DNA from 3 places in the Streptomyces sp. NPDC098789 genome. Region 2 is predicted to be linked to each of the others. Evidence: riboswitches for the same ligand, from Rfam matches in the RefSeq annotation. Region 2 holds a riboswitch; each other region holds the start of a gene.

Region 1 (7,599 bases), on a different contig from region 2:
GGCCACGCGTTCGCGGGCGGCCAGGGCGGCCGCGGCGTCGGTCTCGCACACCACGGTGTCGAGGCCCGCACGGGCACAGACCTCGGCGATGCCCGCGCCCATCTGGCCGCCGCCGACGACGCCGACCCTGCGGATCGCCGCGCCCGCGCCGGTGGCGGCTGTGGCTGTGGCTGTGGCGCTGCTGTCACTGGCGGCGCTCATGCGCGGGCCTCCGGACGGCGGACGAGGTGGCGGGCGTACGCGTCGGGGGTGAAGAAGGCCGGTAGGTCCCGCTGGAGCGCCGTCCGCTCGAGGACGGCGCGCGCCTCGGCGACCCGGGCGTCCGGATCCTCCTTCGCGAGCGCGGCGCACTGCGCGTCGAGGATCTCCCGCACGCCCGCGCGGTCGGCCGTGCCGTGGCGCAGCCACTGCCAGAGCTGGACCCGCGCGATCTCCGCGGTCGCCGCGTCCTCCATCAGCCCGTACAGGGCGACGGCGCCGCTGCCGCGCAGCCACGCGTCGAAGTACCGGAGGGCGACGGCGACGTTGGCACGGATGCCTTCGGCCGTGGGCGGGCCCGCGACCCGCCGGACCGACAGCAGGTCGGCCGCGGTGACCCGGACGTCCTCACGCGTACGGTCGAGCTGGTGCGGCCGGTCGGCGAGCACGGCGTCGAAGACCGTGCGGCAGACGGGCACCAGGGCGGGGTGGGCGACCCAGGAGCCGTCGAACCCGTCCTCGGCCTCGCGCTCCTTGTCGAGCCGGACCTTGGCGAGCGCCGCCTCGTTCGCGGCCGCGTCCTTCCCGGGGACGTGTGCGGACATGCCGCCGATGGCGTGGGCGCCGCGCCGGTGGCAGGTGCGGACGAGGAGTTCGGCGTAGGCACGCATGAAGGGGGCGGTCATGGTGACCTTGGCCCGGTCGGGCAGTTGGAAGTCGGTGCGGTGGCCGAAGGTCTTGATGATGCTGAAGAGGTAGTCCCAACGGCCCGCGTTGAGCCCGGAGCTGTGCTCGCGCAGCTCGTAGAGGATCTCCTCCATCTCGAACGCCGCGGTGACGGTCTCGATGAGCACGGTGGCGCGGACCGTGCCGCGGGGGATCCCGAGCAGTTCCTGGGCCAGCACGAACACGTCGTTCCACAGCCGTGCTTCGTTGCGGTTCTCCAGCTTGGGAAGGTAGAAGTACGGGCCGTGCCCGGCGTCGATCTGCCGCTGGGCGCAGTGGAAGAAGTACAGGCCGAAGTCGACCAGGGAGGCCGGGACGGGGCGGCCGTCGATCTCCAGGTGCTCCTCGGTGAGGTGCCAGCCGCGGGGGCGCACCACGATGGTCGCCAGGTCCGCGCCGAGGCGGTACTCCTTGCCCTCCGGGGTGGTGAAGTCGATGCGGCGCTCGATGGCGTCGAGCAGGTTCAGCTGCCCGCCGATGACGTTGTCCCAGGTGGGCGAGGTGGCGTCCTCGAAGTCGGCCATCCACACCTGGGCGCCGGAGTTGAGGGCGTGCACCGTCATGCGCCGCTCGGGCGGGCCGGTGATCTCCACCCGCCGGTCGGTCAGACCGGGCGCGGGGGGCGCGACCCGCCAGTCGGGGTCGGCGCGGACGGCCGAGGTGGCGCGGGAGAAGTCCAGCGGGGTGCCGGCTGCCAGGTTGGCCGAGCGGCGCTCGCGCTCCTTGAAGAGCCTGAGCCGCCGGTCCGCGAAGGCCTCGTCGAGCCGGGCCAGGAAGTCGAGCGCCTCGGGCGTCAGGATCTCGTCGTGGCGCTCGCCCGGAGCCGCGAGGACCTCGACGCGGCGCGTGATCGCGGGGACGGACATACGGGTCTCCTCTAGGAGGGAAGCGGAGCGGAGGAAGAGGGGGCCCGGGGCTCCGGTGCGGGGCCCCGGGGGCGGTGCGGTGTGGACCGAGCGCTGCGGTGCGGGGCCTAGTGGAACTGCTCTTCCTCCGTGGAGCCCGCGAGCGCGGTGGTCGAGGAGGTCGGGTTGACGGCGGTGGAGACCAGGTCGAAGTAGCCCGTGCCGACCTCGCGCTGGTGCTTGACGGCGGTGAACCCCTGCGCCTGGGCGGCGAACTCGCGCTCCTGGAGGTCGACGTACGCGGTCATGCCGTGCTCGGCGTAGCCGCGGGCGAGGTCGAACATGCCGTGGTTGAGCGAGTGGAAGCCGGCCAGGGTGATGAACTGGAAGCGGTAGCCCATCGCGCCCAGTTCCCGCTGGAACTTGGCGATCTGGTCGTCGTCCAGCGCCGCCTTCCAGTTGAAGGACGGCGAGCAGTTGTAGGCCAGCATCTGGTCCGGGTACCGCGCGTGGATCGCCTCGGCGAACTCGCGGGCCTGCGCCAGGTCCGGGGTGCCCGTCTCCACCCAGATCAGGTCCGCGTACGGGGCGTAGGCGAGGCCGCGGGCGATGACCGGGGCCATCCCGCCCCGGACGTGGTAGAAGCCCTCGGCGGTGCGCTCGCCCGTGCAGAACTCGGCGTCGCGCTCGTCGACGTCGCTGGTCAACAGGGTGGCGGCGAGGGCGTCGGTACGGGCGATGATCAGGGTCGGGGTGTCCGCGATGTCGGCGGCCAGGCGGGCCGCGTTCAAGGTGCGGACGTGCTGGGCGGTGGGGACGAGCACCTTGCCGCCGAGGTGGCCGCACTTCTTCTCGGAGGCCAGCTGGTCCTCGTAGTGGATGCCCGCCGCGCCCGCCGCGATCATGGCCTTGGTCAGCTCGAAGGCGTTGAGGGGGCCGCCGAAGCCGGCTTCGGCGTCCGCCACGATCGGGGCCAGCCAGTCGGTGGTGTCCGTACCGCCCTCGGCGGTCGCGATCTGGTCGGCGCGCAGCAGGGCGTTGTTGATCCGACGGACCACCTGCGGAACCGAGTTGACCGGGTACAGGCTCTGGTCGGGGTAGGTGTGGCCGGCCTGGTTGGCGTCGGCCGCGACCTGCCAGCCGGACAGGTAGATCGCCTGGAGTCCCGCCCGCACCTGCTGGACGGCCTGGCCGCCGGTGAGGGCGCCCAGGGCGTGGATGTAGTCCTGCTCGTGCAGCTGGCGCCACAGCCGCTCGGCGCCGCGCCGGGCCAGGGTGTGCTCCTCGCGGACGCTGCCGGAGAGGCGGACGACGTCCTCGGCGGAGTAGGTCCGCTCGATGCCGGCCCAGCGGGGGTCGCTCACCCACCGCTGCTCCAGTTCCCGGGCCGCCGCCGTCGTCGTTCCCGCCTGGGCCTGAGCCTGATTCCGGTCCTGAGCCTGAGCCTGCTGCGTGGCCATGGCCGTCTCCCCTGAGTCACGTCAAAAAGTGGACATGTGAAATGTGCGAATGAGACATCGACGAGTCACCGGGTGACACTCGGTGCACCCTGCACACCGTGGTGCGCGATCCGCCCTCGGCGCCCGCCGGACGCTTCTGCGGGCTTCCTGGCCGCAGTCCGACTCTGGCAGTGGCACCGAGTGCCATCAACCGTGGCCGCATGCCACGTTCTGCGCATCTTCTTCGCCGCGATTGCCAAGATTGCGAAGGGTGCACGGTCCGCCGCCGCGCCTACACTCACTTTCCTACTCACTGGTAGGCGGTACGGGGGGCACGATGGGCAAGACCTATGCGGGGGCGCGGCTGCGGCGGCTGCGCGAGGAGCGGCGGCTCAGCCAGGCCGAGCTGGCGCGCCGACTGGAGATCTCCCCCAGCTACCTGAACCAGATGGAGCACGACTCGCGCCCGCTCACGGTGCCCGTGCTGCTCCGGCTCACGGAGGCGTTCGGCGTCGATCCCGGCTTCTTCGCGGAGCGGGACGGCGCGCGCACGGTCGCGGACCTGCGCGAGGCACTGGCCGACGACATCACGGCCGCCCGGGTCTCCGCTTCCGAACTGGCCGAGCTGGTCCAGCGGTTGCCGGCCGTCGCAGGGGTCCTGCTCGACCTGGGGCGGCGCAACGTCGCCCTGACGGAGCGGCTCTCGGACGCCGCCGACGGCAGGGCCGGGGGGACCGTCGGCGGACCCCGGCCGCCGCACGAGGAGATCCGCGAGTTCTTCTACCGCCGCCAGAACTACCTCCACGACACCGATCTCGCGGCCGAGGAGCTGGCGGGCGCGATCGGCATCCGCCCCGGCGGCGTGCTGCCCGCCCTCGCGGACCGGCTGGCCGAACGGCACGGCGTGCGCCTGGCCCCGGACGCCGACCGGCTGCACCGCTACGACCCCGCGCGGCGGACCCTGCACCTGTCGCCGCGGCTGCTCCCCGGTCAACAGGCGTTCCGGATGGCCACCCAACTCGCGCTCCTCGAACACGGAGCGGGCCTGTCCGCCCTCGCCTCGGAGGACTTCGACGAGGGCTCGGCCGCCTGGTCACTGGCCCGGATCGGCATCGCGAACTACTTCGCCGCGGCGCTGGTGCTCCCGTACGGGGCCTTCCACGCGGCGGCCGAGGAGGAGCGCTACGACATCGAGAAGCTCACCGTCCGCTTCGGTCTGGGCTACGAGACGGTCTGCCACCGCCTCAGCACACTCCAGCGGCCGCGCCTGCGGGGCGTGCCGTTCTCCTTCGTCCGCGTCGACCGGGCCGGGAACATGTCCAAGCGGCAGTCCGCCACCGGATTCCACTTCTCCCGGGCGGGCGGCACCTGCCCGCTGTGGAACGTCTACGAGGCCTTCGCCGCCCCCGGCCGCATCCACGTCCAGATCGCCGCCATGCCCGACGGCGCGCGCCACCTGTGGACCGCCCGGGCCGTCACCCGGCACCGCGGCGGTTGGGGCGAGCCCGGCAAGACCTTCGCGATCGGCCTCGGGTGCGAGATCCGGCACGCCTCCCGCCTGGTCTACTCCGACGGGCTCGACCTCGCCAACGCCTCGGCCGCCACGCCGATCGGCATGGGCTGTCGCCTCTGCGAACGCCTCGAATGCCCCCAGCGCGCCGCTCCCCCGCTCGGTCGCACGCTCGCGGTCGACGAGAACAGCAGCACCTTCGTGCCCTATCCGGTCGTCGCCGAGGACGGTTGAGCCGCGCCGGCCATCCGGGCCGGCCGTGCCGGTGGGGATGGCGAAGGTGGGGGTGGACTTACTAGGACGTCCAACTATATGTTCGTGGCACAAGGTCCGCGGTGCAGGGAAGCCGGTGTGAATCCGGCACGGTCCCGCCACTGTGACCGGGGAGTGTGCTGCCCTCCACACGCCACTGACGGCTTCACGTCGGTGAGGCGGACGGCACGCGGTGATCCGGGAGTCAGGTTACCGGCCGCGGAACGTTCCGTGTTGTCCACGAGGATGGAGCAGACACGCATGGCACCGGTCCGTACCCACGACCCTGGTGATCCGGCGGAGCGAGCGGCGACCCCCGCGCTCTAGCTCATCGGCCGCCTCCGGCAGCCCTGTCCCACGGCACCCCACGCGACGGACCCGACCCGGGTCCGGTTGCCGGTGCGCCGTGCCGTCCCCGGATCCTCACCTGACGAGAGCAGGCTCCCATGGTCCGCGAACTCACCCATTTCATCGGCGGAAAGCACACCACCGGCACGTCCGGCCTCTTCGCCGACGTCCACGACCCCAACACCGGCGCCGTCCAGGCCCGGGTCCCGCTCGCCGGACGCGCCGACACCGAGGCCGCCATCACCGACGCCGAGGCGGCGCAGCGCGAGTGGGGCGAGTGGAACCCGCAGCGCCGGGCCCGTGTCCTGCTGCGCTTCCTGCAACTCATCGAAGGCGAAAGGGAGTCGCTGGCGCGACTGTTGTCGGCCGAACACGGCAAGACCGTCGCCGACGCCCACGGCGACATCCAACGCGGCCTGGAGGTCGTCGAGTTCGCCGCGGGCATCCCCCACCTCCTCAAGGGCGAGTTCACCGACAACGCCGGAACCGGCATCGACGTGCACTCCCTGCGCTCACCGCTCGGCGTCGTCGCGGGCATCACCCCCTTCAACTTCCCCGCGATGATCCCGCTGTGGAAGGCCGCCCCCGCGCTCGCCTGCGGCAACGCCTTCATCCTCAAGCCCTCCGAGCGGGACCCCTCCGTACCCCTGCGGCTGGCCGAGCTGTTCCTCGAAGCGGGGCTGCCGCCCGGCGTGTTCAACGTGGTCAACGGCGGCAAGGAGGCGGTCGACACGCTGCTGACGGACCCCCGGGTACAGGCGCTCGGCTTCGTCGGCTCCACCCCGATCGCCGCGCACATCTATGCCACCGCCGCCGCCCACGGCAAGCGCGCCCAGTGCTTCGGCGGCGCCAAGAACCACATGATCGTGATGCCGGACGCCGATCTCGACCAGGTCGTCGACGCCCTGATCGGGGCGGGCTACGGCTCGGCCGGCGAGCGCTGCATGGCCATCGCCGTCGCCGTCCCCGTCGGCGAGGAGACCGCCGACGCGCTGGTCGCCCGCCTCAAGGAGCGCATCGCCACCCTGCGGATCGGCCGCTCCGACGACGCCACCGCCGACTTCGGCCCGCTGGTCAGCCGGGACGCGCTGGACCGGGTCCGGCGCTACGTCGACATCGGGGTCAACGAGGGCGCCGAACTCGTCGTCGACGGGCGCGGGTTCACCCTGCCCGGGCACGAGAACGGCTTCTTCGCGGGGGCCACCCTCTTCGACCGCGTCACCCCGCGCATGCGGATCTACCGCGAGGAGATCTTCGGTCCGGTGCTGTGCGTGGCCCGCGCGGCGGACTACGAGGAGGCGCTGCGGCTGCCCACCGAGCACCCGTACGGCAACGGCGTCGCGATCTTCACCCGCGACGGCGACACCGCCCGCGACTTCACCCGCCGCGTCGGTGCGGGCATGGTCGGCGTCAACGTGCCCATCCCGGTCCCCGTCGCCTACCACACCTTCGGCGGCTGGAAGCGGTCCGGCTTCGGAGACCTCAACCAGCACGGCCCCGACTCGATCCGCTTCTACACCCGTACCAAGACCGTCACCTCGCGCTGGCCCTCCGGGGCCAAGGAGGGCGCGAGCTTCACCATCCCGACGATGGGCTGAGCCGGTGACCACCACACTGACCCCCGATCAGCTCGCCCTGGCCGAGGTCACGCTCGACTTCGCACAGGAGCAGCTCGGTCCGTACGCCGTCGGCTGGGACCAGGACAAGCACTTCCCGGTGGACGTGCTCCGCAAGGCGGCCGACCTCGGACTCGGCGGCGTGTACGTCCGTGAGGAGCACGGCGGTTCGGGGCTGAACCGCGCCGACGGCGTCCTCGTCTTCGAGGCCCTCGCCACCGGGTGCCCCTCCATCGCCGGGTACCTGTCCATCCACAACATGGTCGCCTGGATGATCGACCGCTACGGCGACGCCGCCCAGCGCGACCGGTGGCTCCCCGCGCTGTGCTCGGCCCGGTCCCTCGGCAGCTACTGCCTGACCGAGCCGGGCGCCGGGTCGGACGCGGCCGCGCTGCGCACCCGGGCCGAACGGGTGGGCGACGACTACGTCCTGAGCGGGGTCAAGCAGTTCATCTCGGGAGCCGGCGCGGCCGAGGTGTACATCGTCATGGCGCGCACCGGTGGTGAAGGATCGGGCGGGATCTCCGCCTTCGTGGTCGAACGCGACGACCCCGGCGTCTCCTTCGGCCCCAACGAGCGCAAGATGGGCTGGAACGCCCAGCCCACCCGGCAGGTGGTCCTCGACGCCGTCCGCGTTCCCGCCGACCGACGGCTGGGCGCCGAGG
Region 2 (7,599 bases):
CGTCGGCCCACCGCACGGCGAGGTCCACGTCGTGCGTCGCCATCACCACGGTCGTCCCGGCCGCGCGCAGGCCCGCCAGGGCCTCCAGCAGCCGTTCCTGGCCGTCCGGGTCGAGTCCGGCCGTCGGCTCGTCCAGGATCAGCACCCGGGGGGCCATCGCCACGGCGCCCGCGATCGCGGCCCGCTTGCGCTGGCCGTAGGACAGCAGGTGCGTCGGCCGGTCCCGCAGTGCGGTGATGTCGAGGGCGGCCAGCGCCGCGTCGACCCGGTCCCGCACCTCCGTCACCGCCAGCCCCAGGTTCATCGGGCCGAAGGAGACGTCCTGTTCCACGGAGGCGGCGAAGAGCTGGTCGTCCGGGTCCTGGACCACCAGCTGCACGGCCTTGCGCAGCCGGGTCAGTCCGGCGCGGCCGTACGAGACCACCGCCCCGTCCAGGTGCAGCTCGCCCGCGTCGGGGCGCAGCCCGCCGCTGAGCAGGCGCATCAGCGTGGTCTTGCCGCTGCCGTTGCGGCCCAGCAGGGCCAGGGCCCGGCCCGGGGCGATCGGGAAGTCCACGCCGGACAGCACGGCGGGCCCGTCCTCGTAGGCGTAGCCCGCGCCCGCCAGCCGGACGAGCGGTTCGGGTTCCACGGGTACGTTCACGAGACGAAGCCCTTCGAGGCGAGGGTGACGGCGACCAGCGCGGCGAGCAGGGCTCCCGACGCGGTCAGGAACCGCCAGGACGGGGAGGACTGCGGTACGAGCACCCGCAGCGTGCCGTCGTAGCCGCGCCCCGCCAGCCCGCTCTGGAGCCGGGACGCGCGGTCGAAGGCGCGGACGAAGGCGGTCGCCGCCAGCCCCGCCACGGACCGCCAGGCGGCGGCCCGGCCGCTGTGGCCCAGCCGGGCGGCCTGGGCCCGGCGGACCTGGGCGAGGGAGTCCAGCAGGAGGAAGCCGATCCGGTACATCACCAGCGCCACGTCGACGACGGGCGCCGGCACCCCGGCCCGCACCAGCCGGGGCAGGACGTCCGAGACCGGGGTGGTGAAGGCGAACAGGAGCACGCCGAGCGAGGCCGCCGACGTGCGCAGCAGCAGTTCGACGGCGTGCCGCGGGCCGTCCGGGGCCAGGGAGACCAGCCCCGCCGGGCCGCCCACCGCGAGCAGCAGGGGAGCCGCCCCGGTGAAGCAGAACCCGAGCGGGATCCGGAAGGCCCGCCACAACTGCCGCGGGGGCACCCCCGCCGGGCCGAGCAGCACGGCGAGGGTGGTGGCGGCCACCAGGGGTCCGCCGGGCCAGGGCGGCAGGCAGACCGCGGTGACGGTCAGCCCGAGCCCCAGCAGGGCCTTCTCCAGGGGGTGTCGGCGGCGCCAGCGGCTGCTGTGCGCCGCGGCGTCGATGGGCAGCACCGCCTCACGCGCCCCGGGAGCTCTGGTCGTCCCCGTGGCCCGCGCCGGCGGCCTCGCCCTGACGGCGCCCGCGGCGCACCCCGAAGTAGTAGGCGAGCACGCCCGCGCCGAGCGCCGCCTGGAGGGCGAAGAGCGCCGACTCGACCTCCCCGGAGGGGGGTTCGTACAGCGGGGAGAACCACGGCTCGTAGTCCGGCCTGAGTTCCGTGATCGCCGTCTCCGCCTGCGCGTCGGCGCCGGCGAACGGCTCCTCCTTGCCCTCGCCGAGGCCCAGGGCGATCGGGAGCACCGCCAGCGCCGCCACCAGGAGCAGCAGCAGGGTGTTGATCTTCGCGTTCCTGGTCATCGGACGGCCGTCCCCTGCTCGCTGCGCGCGGTGGTGCGGGCGCCGGTCAGCTTGGCCACGCCGAGCCGCACCAGGTCCGACTTGCTCGACTGCATCAGCAACCGCATCACGAGCACGGTGAGCAGGCCCTCGCTGACCGCCAGCGGGATCTGGGTGACGGCGAAGATCCCGCCGAACTTCGCGAGCGAGCCCGCGAAGCCGGACGCCGGGTCGGGGAAGGCCAGCGCGAGCTGCACGCTGGTCACGCAGTAGGTGATCAGGTCGGCGAAGAAGGCGCCGCAGAAGACCGAGACCATCAGGGGCGCGTCGAACCGCTTGAGCAGGCGGTAGACGGCGTATCCGGCCCAGGGGCCCGCGATCGCCATCGAGAAGACGTTCGCGCCGAGCGTGGTCAGCCCGCCGTGGGCCAGCAGCAGGGCCTGGAACAACAGGGTGATCGTGCCCAGCACCGCCATGATCGGCGGGCGGAACAGGATCGCACCGAGCCCCGTCCCGGTGGGGTGCGAGCAACTGCCCGTCACCGAAGGGATCTTCAGGGCGGACAGGACGAAAGTGAACGCACCGGACGCCCCGAGCAGCAGGGTGCTCTCGGGATGCGCCTTGACCTCGCGGGTCAGGGCGCGCACTCCGTGGACGACGAAGGGGGCGGACGCGACGCCCCAGGCGGCCGCGTGCAAAGGGGGTAGGAACCCCTCGGCTATATGCATGTGTAGGGAGACCTCTCCAGCACCTCGTGGATGGAACAACGCACCCCGGTCGGTCTCCTGGCTCACGGGTGCTGATGCCGCGGCGCCGCCTTCCCGGCCCGGGCGGTCTCCCGCCCGGTCCAGTGGCTCCCCGCAGGGTGGCGCCGGACTTCCCGTTCACAGTGGCGAGGGCCGCACCGGTTTCCCACCGGTTTCCCGTACACCAAGGCCCGTTGACCCTACCTGACCAGGGGCAACGGGCCGTCGGCGGCGCCGTCGTTCAGGTGCGCGCGGCACCCGGAGCCGTCTCAGCAGACGTTCGGGTGGGCGATGTCGACCACGAAGCGCTCCGGGTTGTGGAGCGTGGAGGTGGTGAACTGCGGTGCGGTGTCGAAGGCGGCGCCGAAGGTGACGTACCCCTCGAAGTCGCCGGTGAAGGCGAGGCCCTTGAGCTTGCTGAGGTAGATCTTCTGGAGCTTGGGGCCGGTGTAGACGGAGTGCCCGGCGTCGTCGTGCGCCTGGGCCGGGTGCAGGCGGATCTCCAGGAAGTACGTCCCGGCGAGCGGGACGGGCTTGCCGGAGCCGTCGTAGACGAGCTCGGAGACGGGAGTGACGGTGACCCCGGGGACGTAGCCCTGGAGGTCGATGACGATCCGGTCGTAGGTGCAGTGCCCGCCCCAGCGGGCATTGGTCACGAGCGGTGTCTGGGTGGCGGAGGCGGAGGCCGGTACGGCGAGGCCGAGTCCGGCGGTGAGGAGCAACCCGGCGGTGACGGCCGCCAGCCGCCGCCGGTGGACGGAGCCGGGGCGCGTACCGCGCCGCAGCGAGTGGACTGAGTTGCGGACGGAGCGTATGAGGTGGTCCAGCATGACGTCCCCCGATTCTTCGGATGTGGGGACAGTAGTGTCATCGTGGAAGACACGCCATACGGCCTCGCGGTTGCACGCGGCGCACGGGCCGGGGCCCGGCCCGCCGATGCGGACCGGGCCCCGGGGGCGGTCGTGCGCGTTACGGGACCGGGTTGAAGACCACGGACTCGTGCGTGTTGGACTGGCCGATGGCGGTGAAGCCGGAGCCGTTCGACTGGGCCGTGTTGTTCTGGTTCGAGGCTCCGGAACCGGTGGCGACCTGCTGCGCGGTGGAGGAGTTGCCGGTGTTGCTGCCGCCCACCCCGCTGCCGAGGATGCTGGCGACGGCCGCGTTCGACGCGTTGGCCGCGCCGGCTCCGTTGTCGGCCTGCGCCACGCCCGTGCACAGGGCGGCGGCGAGGGGGAGCGCTGCGAGCGCCGCCATCACGCGGATGGTGCGGATGCTTGCCATGATCGAGTCCTCCAGTGAGCAAAAGGCGTGTGGTCCAAGACGGTTGGCCGACCGCCGGGTGCTGCGTGCAACGTCGCAGGCCCCACTTTTGCGTACCGGATCATGAAGAAACCAGCCCAGACGCGGTGGTTCCCCCTCAAGCATGATCAATCCATTTCAAACAAATGTTTCCCGCCATTTATGCGGTCTGGATTGTCCATAAGGGGTGCATCTGGGCTGGTCGCCGTCGTTCGGGATCAGGTCCTGGTCAGCACTCGATGACGTTGACCGCGAGCCCGCCGCGGGCCGTCTCCTTGTACTTGATCTTCATGTCGGCGCCGGTCTCCTTCATGGTCTTGATGACCTTGTCGAGGGAGACCTTGTGGCTGCCGTCGCCGCGCATCGCCATCTTCGCCGCGGTGACGGCCTTGACGGCCGCCATGCCGTTGCGCTCGATGCACGGGATCTGCACCAGACCGCCGACCGGGTCGCAGGTCAGGCCCAGGTTGTGCTCCATGCCGATCTCGGCCGCGTTCTCCACCTGCTCCGGGGTGCCGCCCAGCACCTCGGCGAGGGCGCCCGCCGCCATCGAGCAGGCCGAGCCGACCTCGCCCTGGCAGCCGACCTCGGCGCCGGAGATCGAGGCGTTCTCCTTGAACAGCATGCCGATGGCGCCCGCCGAGAGGAGGAAGCGGACCACGCCGTCCTCGTCGGCGCCGGGCACGAAGTTCATGTAGTAGTGCAGGACCGCCGGGATGATGCCCGCCGCGCCGTTGGTGGGGGCGGTGACGACCCGGCCGCCGGCCGCGTTCTCCTCGTTGACGGCCATCGCGTACAGCGTCGCCCACTCCATGGCGTGCGCCTGCGGGTCGCCCTCGGCGCGCAGCTGGCGGGCGGTGCCCGCGGCGCGGCGCTTGACCCGCAGACCGCCCGGCAGGATGCCCTCGCGGGACATGCCGCGCGCGACGCAGGCCTGCATGACGCGCCAGATCTCCAGGAGGCCCTCGCGGATCTCCTCCTCCGTGCGCCAGGCCTTCTCGTTCTCCAGCATCATCGAGGAGATCGACAGGCCGCTCTCGTTCGCGAGCCGCAGCATCTCGTCACCGGAGCGGAAGGGGTACTTCAGCACCGTGTCGTCGAGCTTGATCCGGTCCTCGCCGACCGCGTCCTCGTCCACGACGAACCCGCCGCCGACCGAGTAGTAGGTCTTCTCCAGCAGCGGGTTGCCCGTCTCGTCGTAGGCGAAGAGGGTCATGCCGTTCGCGTGGTACGGCAGCGACCGGCGGCGGTGCAGGATCAGCTGGTTCGGCTCGTCGAAGTCGATCTCGTGGCCATCGCCTATTTCCGCACCCAGCAGGCGCAGCCGACCGCTCTGGCGGATCCGCTCGACCTCGGCGTCGGCGGTCTCCACGTTCACGGAGCGGGGGGAGTGGCCCTCCAGGCCGAGCAGGACGGCCTTGGGGGTGCCGTGGCCGTGCCCGGTGGCGCCGAGCGAGCCGAAGAGCTCGGCCCGTACGGAGGAGGTCTGGGCGAGGACACCGTCCTTCTTCAGCCGGTTCACGAACATGCGCGCGGCGCGCATCGGACCGACCGTGTGGGACGAGGACGGGCCGATGCCGATGGAGAAAAGGTCGAAGACGGAGATGGCCACGGTGGCGGACTCCCTTGTCTGCTCGTGGGGTGGGAGGGGGCAGGAGAGGTGGATTGTTCGGATTTTGTCCGACAGCCGAGCTTAACGCGGTGAGGTGAACGGCTCGGCTGTCGGACGGGTCACAGAAGGGTCAGGCGTGCGACAGCTCACGTCCCCGGTCGTCGGCGGCGCTCTGCTCCGCGGCGGGGTCGCCCGCGTCAGGGTCGGCGTCCAGCACCGGGTCCGGGCCCGGGAGCCCGTCCCGGTGGGCCTTGATGCCGGCCCGCACGGCCCAGTAGTAGACGGCGAGGGCCATGCCCGCGACCAGGGCGATGTCCAGGCCGTCCGGGATCCGGCCGGTGCCGCCGAAGTCGGTGCTGCCCAGGTAGGACAGCAGGGACAGGCAGCCCAGGAAGACGACGATCCACCAGGCCGGGGCGAACTGCTTGACCAGGTCCTTCTCGCCCTTGCGGGCCAGTACGACCGCCGCGATCGGGGCCGCCACCAGGGTCAGGGCGGTCACGATGCCGGTGTTCGGCCACTTCGACCAGTACAGCGCGCAGGCCGCGAAGACGAAGGTCAGCGGGCAGAGCACGGCCGCCAGGGGCAGCCGGAAGGGCCGCTTGAGGCCGGGCTTGGTGACCCGGAAGACGCCGACCGCGATGGGGCCGATCAGGTAGGAGATGACCATGGCGGCCGAGATGATCGGGGCCAGGGTCTTCCAGCTGTGGCCGACGGTGACCAGCAGCAGGACGGAGAAGCCGAGGTTCAGCCACATCGCGGGCCGGGCGGTGCCGTAGACGGGGTGGGTCTGCTTGAGCCTCTTGGGGAAGAAGCCGGTCTCGGAGAGGTTCTGCACCATGTACGCGGCCGAGGCCACGTTCGCGATGTTCGAGCCGGCGGGCGAGATGAAGGCGCCGAACTGGAGCATCACCACGACCCAGTGGATCATCAACAGCTTGGCGAGTTCGGCGAAGGGGGAGTTGAAGTTCACTCCGGCCCAGCCGCCGGCCTGCGCGAGGTGCTCGGGCGGTACGGCGCCCAGGAAGGCGGCCTGCAGGGCCAGGTAGATGACCAGGCCCAGCGACAGCGCGCCGACGAGGGCGATCGGGATGGCGCGACCGGGGTTCTTGGCGGCCCCGCCGAGGTTGACCACGGCCTGGAAGCCGTTGAAGGCGAAGACCACGCCCGAGGTGGTGACGGCCGTCAGGACGGCGGACCAGCCGTTCGGCGCGAAGCCGCCGTGCGCGGTGAAGTTCTCGGTGTGGAAGCCGGAGGCGACCAGCGCGATCACGGCCAGCACCGGGATGGCGAACTTGACCAGGGTCAGCCCCGCGTTGATCCGGGCCAGCAGCTGGACCGACCAGTAGCAGGACAGCCACAGCAGCACGGTCAGCGCCAGGGCGACCAGCATGCCGAAGGTGGTCAGCTGGTGGGACTGTGCGTCGACCAGGTCCTTGGCCCAGGCGAAGCTCCAGGAGGACATGTACTGGGTCGCGGCGATCGACTCGATCGGGATGAGCGAGGCGACCGCGATCCAGACCGCCCAGCCGGTGATGAAGCCCAGCACCGGACCGTGCGAGAGGTGGCCGTAGCGGGCCATGCCGCCCGGGATCGGATAGGCGGCGCCCACCTCGGCGTAGGACATGGCGATCATGCCGATGAAGACGGCGCCGATCACCCAGGCGACGAGCGCCGCCGGGCCCGCGACCTGGGCCGCCGTACCCGCTCCGAAGAGCCAGCCGGAGCCGAAGATCGAACCGATGCCGATCATGATCAGCGCGAAGAGACTGAGTCCCTTCCTGTTCGCTGCGCTCATGTCCATGAGATGGGGTGTCCGTCCTGACGGGGGATGCCTGGCTGGCTGCTGCCGCGCCTTTACATGAAGCCTATTTGCCGTAATTTGGCTATTTCATAGGCAGAAAGGCACACCCGTCTGGGACCTTGGTCGTCAAAGAGGGCCCGGGCCTGTGGAAAACAGGACCGGACCCTCCGGACACACTAGAGCGACGGGTACAGCGGGAACTTCGCGGCGAGCGCGGAGACGCGCGCCTTGAGGTCCTCGGCGTCGAACTCGGGCTTCAGCGCGGCGGCGATGACCTCGGCCACCTCGGTGAAGTCCTCGGCGCCGAAACCGCGGGTGGCCAGGGCCGGGGTGCCGATCCGCAGGCCCGAGGTGACCATCGGCGGCCGCGGGTCGTTCGGGACGGCGTTCCGGTTGACCGTGATGCCGATCTCGTGGAGCCGGT
Region 3 (7,599 bases), on a different contig from region 2:
TGGGTGACCCCCACCAGGCGGCGCACGACGGTGTCCGGGTCGTGCGGGGCGTCGGGCAGGACCGCCCCGACGACCGCGTGCACCCCGGGCGCGGCCAGCGCGTACGTGCCGGACCGCAGGGAGGCGAGGGAGAGCGTCAGCGCGACCCGGTCCGCCGCGGTGGAGTGGACGGTGAGCCGGGGCCCGCCGGGCAGTGGCCGCCCGGGCTCGTTGCGCAGGGCCGCGTCGGCCGCGTGCCGGCCGACCGCGACCGCGGCGACCGTGGCCGCCGCGGCCAGGCCTGCGGCGGCGGTGAGGGTGGTGGTGACGGCCGCTGCCGTCGTCGTTGCGGAGCGCACCGCTCCAGTGTCGACCGGCACGCCCGCCCCGGCCAGTGGAGCGGTCGGTCCCGGCCGACGGAGCCGAGCGTTCCGCAGGGTCCGGACCCGGACCCCGACCAGGGTGCGGGCGGGGTCCGCCCCGCCTCCGCCCAGGCTCCGCTCCGACGCCGCTCCGGGCGTGATCTGGATCTCGTCCGGGCGTCCGGGCGAGTGGCCGGGCGGGTCGGAATGCCCCCGTCCGGCCGGTAGCCAACCCCGGCCTGACGTGCGTAAATCGATGGATCGACCTATCAACCGGGACGAGGGCCCCAAATCGACCCCCGACCGGTACACCGCTCCGCCCGTTCCAGTTCATCTTCCGTTCACCCAGATTGCCTACGGTCGGCTAGCCACTGACGTCAAACAGAAGCCTGGGTAAATGGAGCACATAACGCTTCTCCTCGGGATCGTGATCATCACCGCTCTCGTGTTCGACTTCACGAACGGTTTTCACGACACGGCCAACGCGATGGCTACCACCATCTCGACCGGCGCGCTCAAGCCCAAGACGGCGGTGGCCATGTCCGCCGTGCTGAACCTCGTCGGCGCTTTCATGTCCGTGGAGGTCGCCAAGACGATCTCCAAGGGCCTGGTCAACGAAGAAGGCATCCAGCCGGAAGTGATCTTCGCCGCGCTCGTCGGCGCGATCCTCTGGAACCTCGTCACCTGGCTGGTCGGCCTGCCGTCCAGCTCCTCGCACGCCCTGATGGGCGGCCTGGTCGGCGCGGCCGTCGCCTCCGCCGGCCTCGGCGCCGTCAACGGCGACACGCTCGTCACCAAGGTGCTGCTCCCCGCGATCGCCGCGCCGATCGTCGCCGGTGTGGCCGCGATGCTGGCCTCCAAGCTGACCTACAAGCTGGGCGCCAACGTCGACAAGAAGACCTCCGCCAAGGGCTACAAGGCCGGTCAGATCGCCTCGGCCGGTCTGGTCTCCCTCGCGCACGGCACCAACGACGCGCAGAAGACCATGGGCATCATCACCCTCGCGCTGGTCGCGGGCGGGGCGCTCGCGCCCGGCTCCAACCCGCCGGTCTGGGTGATCGTCTCCGCCGGCATGGCGATCGCGATGGGCACCTACCTCGGTGGCTGGCGCATCATCCGCACCATGGGCAGCGGCCTGACCGACCTCCAGCCGCAGCAGGGCTTCGCGGCCCAGACCTCGGCCGCGAGCGTCATCCTGGCCTCCTCCAGCCTCGGCTTCTCCCTCTCCACCACCCACGCCTGCTCCGGTGCGGTCATGGGTGCGGGTCTCGGTCGCAAGGGCGGCGTGGTCCGCTGGTCCACCGCCAGCCGGATGTTCATCGCCTGGGGCCTGACCCTGCCGGCCGCCGCCCTGGTGGCCGCGGGCGCCGAGCTGGTCATGCGCACCGGTGACGTCGGCGTCGCCGCCGTCGCCCTCTTCCTCGTCGGCTCCTGCGTCGCCATCTGGCTGATCTCGCGCCGCCAGGTCGTCGACCACACCAACGTGAACGAGGCCGCCGGCACCACCGCGGACACCGCCGCCGAGGCGCCGGGCGTGGTCACCACCGCGATCGCCGCCGTGGCCGTCCCGCCGGTCGCGGGCACCACCGCCGCGGTCACGGACGAGGCCTTCAAGGCGACCATCCCGACCCCGGCCCCGGCCGCTCCCCCGGCACCGGCGGCTCCCGCCGCCGCGGTCTGACCCACAGAGGAATCGGCAGTATGAAGATCGACTGGGCAGCACTCGGCTCCGTGTTCGGCGTCAGCCTCTCCGCGACCGTCGCCCTCGTGACCCTCTTCACCCTGGGCATCGTGGGCCTCTCGAAGCACGAGACCGCGACCGGCCAGGGCGGCACCGCCCACCTGGCGCGCACCGGCGCGTACGCCTGCTTCGCACTGTGCGCGGTGGCCGTCGGCTACGCGATCTACCTGATCGTCAGCTGACACCCCGGTCACCCCCGGGCGCCCCTCCCGCACCAGCACGTCCGAAAGCTCCCTCCGGCCCGCGGCCGGGGGGAGCTTTCGCAGGTCAACGGCAAGTTGACGGGCGTTCGCGGTGCGTGGTGGACTGCCCGAGCCAATACGGCGGCATGAAGAGGAAGTCCGGTGCGAATCCGGCGCGGTCCCGCCACTGTCACCGAGGAGCCGAAGGCTCCCGGAAGCCAGGAACTCTCGCCACCGGACACGTCGAACCAGGGCGCGGACCCTGAGTGAGGACCTACCTGCCACATGCGTGCCGATCGCGTTTTCGCGTACGGCGCGACGGCCGGCCTGATCGGCGACCGGATCCTCGGTGATCCGCGCCGCGGGCATCCCGTCGCCGCCTTCGGGCGGGCCGCCGCCACCGTCGAACGAGCCCTGTGGGGCAAGAGCCGCGCCCGGGGCGCGGTCCACGCCCTGGTGTGCGCCGGGGGCGCGGCCGCCGTCGGCGCGCTCGGCGCCCGCGCCGTGCGCTCCCGGCCCGCCGCCGCCCGCATCGCCCTGACCGCCGCCGCGACCTGGGCGGTGGTCGGCGGCACCTCGCTGGGTCGCGAGGCCCGCGCCATCGGGGGCGCGCTCGCCGCCGGGGACACCGAGGTGGCCCGCGAGCGGCTGCCGCACCTGTGCGGGCGCGACCCGCAGGCCCTGGACGACCAGCAGATCGCCCGCGCCGTCGTGGAGTCGGTCGCCGAGAACACCTCCGACGCCGTCGTCGGCGCCCTGGTCTGGGGCGCCCTGGCGGGAGTGCCCGGGCTGCTGGGCTTCCGCGCCGTGAACACCCTCGACGCGATGGTCGGCCACAAGTCCCCCCGCCACCTGCGCTACGGCTGGGCCTCGGCCCGGCTCGACGACGTCGCGGGCTGGCCGGGCGCGCGGCTGACCGCGCTGGCCGCCGTACTGGCCGGACCGGACCGGCGGGGCGCCGTACGGGCCTGGCGCGCGGACGCCGCGGCCCACCCCAGCCCGAACGCCGGACCGGTGGAGGCCTCCTTCGCCGGGGCGCTCGGGGTCCGCCTCGGCGGGACCCTGGCGTACGCCGGGCGCGTGGAGCACCGGGCGGTGCTGAACGGGGCGGCGGGCCGCCCGGTCGAGGTCGCGGACATCGAGCGGGCCGTGCGGCTGTCCCGCCGGGTGACCTGGATCTCCCTCGGGGCCTGCGTGTCCTTGCGGGTGTTGGTGGCACATTGCACGTCGGACCGCAGCGGTCCGGCCCGTACGACGAAGGCGAAGGGACGCGCATGAGCGGCGCACGGCGCGGCGGGGGGCTCCTGGTCGCCGGGACCACCTCCGACGCGGGCAAGAGCGTGGTCACGGCGGGCATCTGCCGCTGGCTGGCCCGCCAGGGCGTGAAGGTGGCCCCCTTCAAGGCCCAGAACATGTCGCTGAACTCCTTCGTCACCCTGGAGGGCGCCGAGATCGGCCGCGCCCAGGCGATGCAGGCCCAGGCGGCCCGGGTCGAGCCGACCGCCCTGATGAACCCGGTGCTGCTCAAGCCCGGCAGCGACAGCAGCAGCCAGGTGGTGCTGCTGGGCAAGCCGGTGGGCGAGATGAGCGCGCGCGGCTACCACGGAGGGCGCCAGGAGCAGCTGCTCGGCATCGTCACGGACTGCCTGGAGCAACTGCGGGGCACGTATGACGCCGTGATCTGCGAGGGGGCGGGCAGTCCGGCCGAGATCAACCTGCGGCGCACGGACATCGTGAACATGGGGATCGCACGGGCCGCGCGCTTCCCGGTGGTCGTGGTCGGCGACATCGACCGCGGCGGGGTCTTCGCCTCGTTCTTCGGCACGACGGCGCTGCTGTCCCCCGAGGACCAGTCGCTGATCGCGGGCTACCTCGTCAACAAGTTCCGCGGCGACGTCTCCCTGCTGGAGCCGGGCATGGAGATGCTGCGGGGCCTGACCGGGCGGGCGACGTACGGCGTGCTCCCCTTCCAGCACGGCCTCGGCATCGACGAGGAGGACGGCCTGCGCGTCTCCCTGCGCGGCGCCGTACGGGAATCCGTGGTCGCCCCGCCGGTCGGCGAGGACGTGCTGCGGGTCGCCGTCTGCGCGGTGCCCCTGATGTCGAACTTCACGGACGTCGACGCGCTGGCCGCCGAACCGGGCGTCGTGGTGCGCTTCGTGGACCGGGCCGAGGAACTGGCCGACGCCGACCTGGTCGTCGTACCGGGCACCCGCGGCACCGTGAAGGCGCTGGCCTGGCTGCGCGAGCGCGGGCTCGCCGACGCGCTGGCCCGGCGGGCCGCCGAGGGGCGCCCGGTGCTGGGCATCTGCGGCGGCTTCCAGGCCCTGGGCGAGTCCATCGACGACGAGGTCGAATCCCGGGCCGGGGTCGTCGACGGGCTCGGGCTGCTGCCCGTGCGCGTGCGCTTCGCGCGCGAGAAGACCCTCGCCCGGCCGAGCGGTCGGGCCCTGGGCGAGAGCGTCCAGGGGTACGAGATCCACCACGGCGTGGCCGACGTGCGGGGCGGGACCCCCTTCCTGGACGGGTGCCGGGTCGGCGAGGTGTGGGGCACCCACTGGCACGGGTCGCTGGAGAGCGACGGCTTCCGGCGGGCCTTCCTGCGGGAGGTCGCGCGCGCGGCCGGGCGGCGGTTCGTGCCGGCGCCGGACACGTCGTTCGGCTCCCTGCGGGAGGAGCAGTTGGACCTGCTCGGCGACCTGATCGAGGAGCACGCGGATACGGACGCCCTGCTGCGGCTGATCGAGTCGGGCGCCCCCGCGGGCCTGCCGTTCCTGCCGCCGGGTGCGCCGTGACGACGGCCCGGGCCCTGCGGGGGCCGTCCCCTACCCACCCCTTCCCGAAACCGGGCTCCGCCCGGACCCGCGCCTCAAACGCCGGCGAGGCTGGAATTGCCCAAGGAGTGAGCAACGCATGAGCACGCCCTACCCGTTCACCGCAGTGGTCGGCCAGGCCGACCTGCGCCTGGCGCTCCTGCTCAATGCCGTGAGCCCCGCGGTCGGCGGCGTGCTCGTGCGCGGCGAGAAGGGGACGGCCAAGTCCACGGCCGTCCGCGCGCTGTCCGCGCTGCTGCCGCAGGTCGACGTCGTCGCGGGCTGCCGGTTCAGTTGCGCGCCCGCCGCGCCGGACCCGGCCTGCCCCGACGGCCCGCACGAGGGCGGTCCGGGCACGGCACGGCCCGCGCGGATGGTGGAGCTGCCGGTCGGCGCCTCCGAGGACCGGCTGGTGGGCGCCCTCGACATCGAGCGCGCCCTGTCCGAAGGCGTGAAGGCCTTCGAGCCGGGTCTGCTGGCCGACGCGCACCGCGGGATCCTCTACGTCGACGAGGTCAACCTGCTGCACGACCACCTCATCGACCTGCTCCTCGACGCGGCGGCGATGGGCGCCTCCTACGTGGAGCGCGAGGGCGTCTCCGTCCGGCACGCCGCCCGCTTCCTGCTGGTCGGCACGATGAACCCGGAGGAGGGCGAGCTGCGGCCGCAGCTGCTGGACCGCTTCGGGCTGACCGTCGAGGTCGCCGCCTCCCGCGAGCCCGCGCAGCGCGTCGAGGTGGTGCGCCGCCGGCTCGCGTACGAGGACGACTCCGCGGCCTTCACCGCGCGCTGGGCCGGTGACGAGGCGGACGTACGGACCCGGGTCGTCGCGGCGCGGGCCCTGCTGGGCCGCGTGGTGCTCGGCGACGGCGCGCTGATGCAGATCGCCGCGACCTGCGCCGCCTTCGAGGTGGACGGGATGCGGGCCGACATCGTGATGGCGCGCACCGCCACCGCGCTGGCCGCCTGGGACGGGCGGACGGACGTGCGCAAGGAGGACGTCCGGCAGGCCGCGCTGCTGGCGCTGCCGCACCGGCGGCGGCGCAACCCCTTCGACGCGCCGGGGCTGGACGAGGACAAGCTCGACGAGATCCTCGACTCCTTCCCGGACGAGGAGCCGGAGCCGGAACCCGACCCGGAGCCCGAGCCGGAGGGCCCGGACGACGGCGGACCGGAAGGCGGCACGGACGGCGGACCGGGTGACGGACCCGAAGGCGGCCCCGACGGCGGGCCCGACGACGGCGGGGCGCCGCCCCAGGACCACGGCAGCGATCCGGCGCCGGAGTCGGCCCCGGAGTCGGCCCCGGAGGGGGACCCCGAGCCCGCAGCGGAGCCCGCGCCGGCCCGTGCCGACGCGGCCGACGGTCCCACCCAGGCCGCCGTGGGGGCCGCGGACCCCTTCCGGACCAAGATGCTCAGCGTCCCGGGGCTCGGCGAGGGCGCGTCCGGACGGCGCTCGCGGGCCCGTACCGCGCACGGGCGCACGACCGGCGCCCAGCGCCCCCGGGGCCAGCTGACCAAGCTGCACCTCGCGGCGACCGTCCAGGCGGCCGCCCCGCACCAACTCGCCCGCGGGCGCAGCGGCCGCGGCCTGGTCGTGCGCAAGGACGACCTGCGCCAGGCGACCCGGGAGGGACGCGAGGGCAACCTCGTCCTCTTCGTCGTCGACGCCTCGGGATCGATGGCGGCCCGCAAGCGGATGGGCGCGGTCAAGGGCGCGGTCCTGTCCCTGCTGCTGGACGCCTACCAGCGGCGCGACAAGGTCGGCCTGATCACCTTCCGCGGGACCGGCGCCGAGCTGGCGCTACCGCCCACCTCGTCGGTGGACGCGGCGGCGGCCCGGCTGGAGCAGCTGCCGACCGGCGGGCGCACCCCGCTGGCGGCGGGTCTCCTCAAGGCCCACGAGGTGCTGCGCGTCGAGCGGCTCCGCGACCCCTCGCGCCGCCCGCTGCTGGTCGTCGTCACCGACGGCCGCGCCACCTCGGCGGGAGCGGCGGGCGGCGACGCCCGGGCGCTCGCGCGGCGGGCGGCGCTGCTGCTCCAGGGCCAGCACGTCGCCTCGGTCGTCGTGGACTGCGAGTCGGGCCCGGTCCGGCTCGGTCTGGCCGGGGTACTGGCCACCGATCTGGGCGGTCCCGCCGTGACCCTCGACGGGCTGCGGGCCGATTCGCTGGCCGGGCTCGTGAAGGACGTGCGTACCGCCGTGTCGGCGCAGCACCAGAACCAGAAGCAGAACCAGCACGCGCACCAGAGCCCGACCCAGACCCGGACCCGCACCCAGAGGAAGGCCGCCTAATGCCCCAGGGACAGCCCACCGTCGTCCCCGACGACGGACTCACCACGCGTCAGCGCCGCAACCGCCCGCTGGTCTTCGTCCACACCGGCCCCGGCAAGGGCAAGTCGACGGCCGCCTTCGGTCTGGCGCTGCGCGCCTGGAACCAGGGCTGGCCGGTCGGGGTGTTCCAGTTCGTCAAGTCGGCGAAGTGGAAGGTCGGCGAGGAGAACGCGCTCAAGGCCCTCGG

The links. A riboswitch is a leader RNA that binds a small molecule or an ion and turns the genes downstream of it on or off. The one in region 2 is predicted to bind cobalamin.
Region 1: it holds a riboswitch for cobalamin, as region 2 does, so the genes downstream of both, ACIQWR_RS08380 (CoA-acylating methylmalonate-semialdehyde dehydrogenase) here and ACIQWR_RS03075 (energy-coupling factor ABC transporter permease) in region 2, are expected to answer to the same signal.
Region 3: it holds a riboswitch for cobalamin, as region 2 does, so the genes downstream of both, ACIQWR_RS27310 (cobalamin biosynthesis protein) here and ACIQWR_RS03075 (energy-coupling factor ABC transporter permease) in region 2, are expected to answer to the same signal.

Annotation. Positions count from the first base shown of each region.
Region 1 is NZ_JBIWAJ010000003.1:190,946-198,544, forward strand. It holds gene ACIQWR_RS08360 (3-hydroxybutyryl-CoA dehydrogenase) at 1-201, opposite strand, end outside; gene aceB (malate synthase A) at 198-1,790, opposite strand; gene aceA (isocitrate lyase) at 1,898-3,229, opposite strand; gene ACIQWR_RS08375 (short-chain fatty acyl-CoA regulator family protein) at 3,546-4,952, shown strand; cobalamin riboswitch at 5,021-5,207, shown strand; gene ACIQWR_RS08380 (CoA-acylating methylmalonate-semialdehyde dehydrogenase) at 5,417-6,916, shown strand; gene ACIQWR_RS08385 (acyl-CoA dehydrogenase family protein) at 6,921-7,599, shown strand, end outside.
Region 2 is NZ_JBIWAJ010000001.1:629,184-636,782, forward strand. It holds gene ACIQWR_RS03060 (energy-coupling factor ABC transporter ATP-binding protein) at 1-643, opposite strand, end outside; gene cbiQ (cobalt ECF transporter T component CbiQ) at 640-1,389, opposite strand; gene ACIQWR_RS03070 (energy-coupling factor ABC transporter substrate-binding protein) at 1,394-1,735, opposite strand; gene ACIQWR_RS03075 (energy-coupling factor ABC transporter permease) at 1,732-2,442, opposite strand; cobalamin riboswitch at 2,472-2,688, opposite strand; gene ACIQWR_RS03080 (hypothetical protein) at 2,730-3,290, opposite strand; gene ACIQWR_RS03085 (hypothetical protein) at 3,430-3,741, opposite strand; gene ACIQWR_RS03090 (L-serine ammonia-lyase) at 3,989-5,371, opposite strand; gene ACIQWR_RS03095 (APC family permease) at 5,502-7,175, opposite strand; gene glyA (serine hydroxymethyltransferase) at 7,352-7,599, opposite strand, start outside.
Region 3 is NZ_JBIWAJ010000015.1:43,414-51,012, forward strand. It holds gene ACIQWR_RS27295 (alpha/beta hydrolase) at 1-338, opposite strand, end outside; gene ACIQWR_RS27300 (anion permease) at 739-2,022, shown strand; gene ACIQWR_RS27305 (hypothetical protein) at 2,043-2,264, shown strand; cobalamin riboswitch at 2,368-2,515, shown strand; gene ACIQWR_RS27310 (cobalamin biosynthesis protein) at 2,550-3,542, shown strand; partial or broken gene ACIQWR_RS27315 (cobyric acid synthase) at 3,539-5,155, shown strand; gene ACIQWR_RS27320 (putative cobaltochelatase) at 5,178-7,373, shown strand; gene cobO (cob(I)yrinic acid a,c-diamide adenosyltransferase) at 7,373-7,599, shown strand, end outside.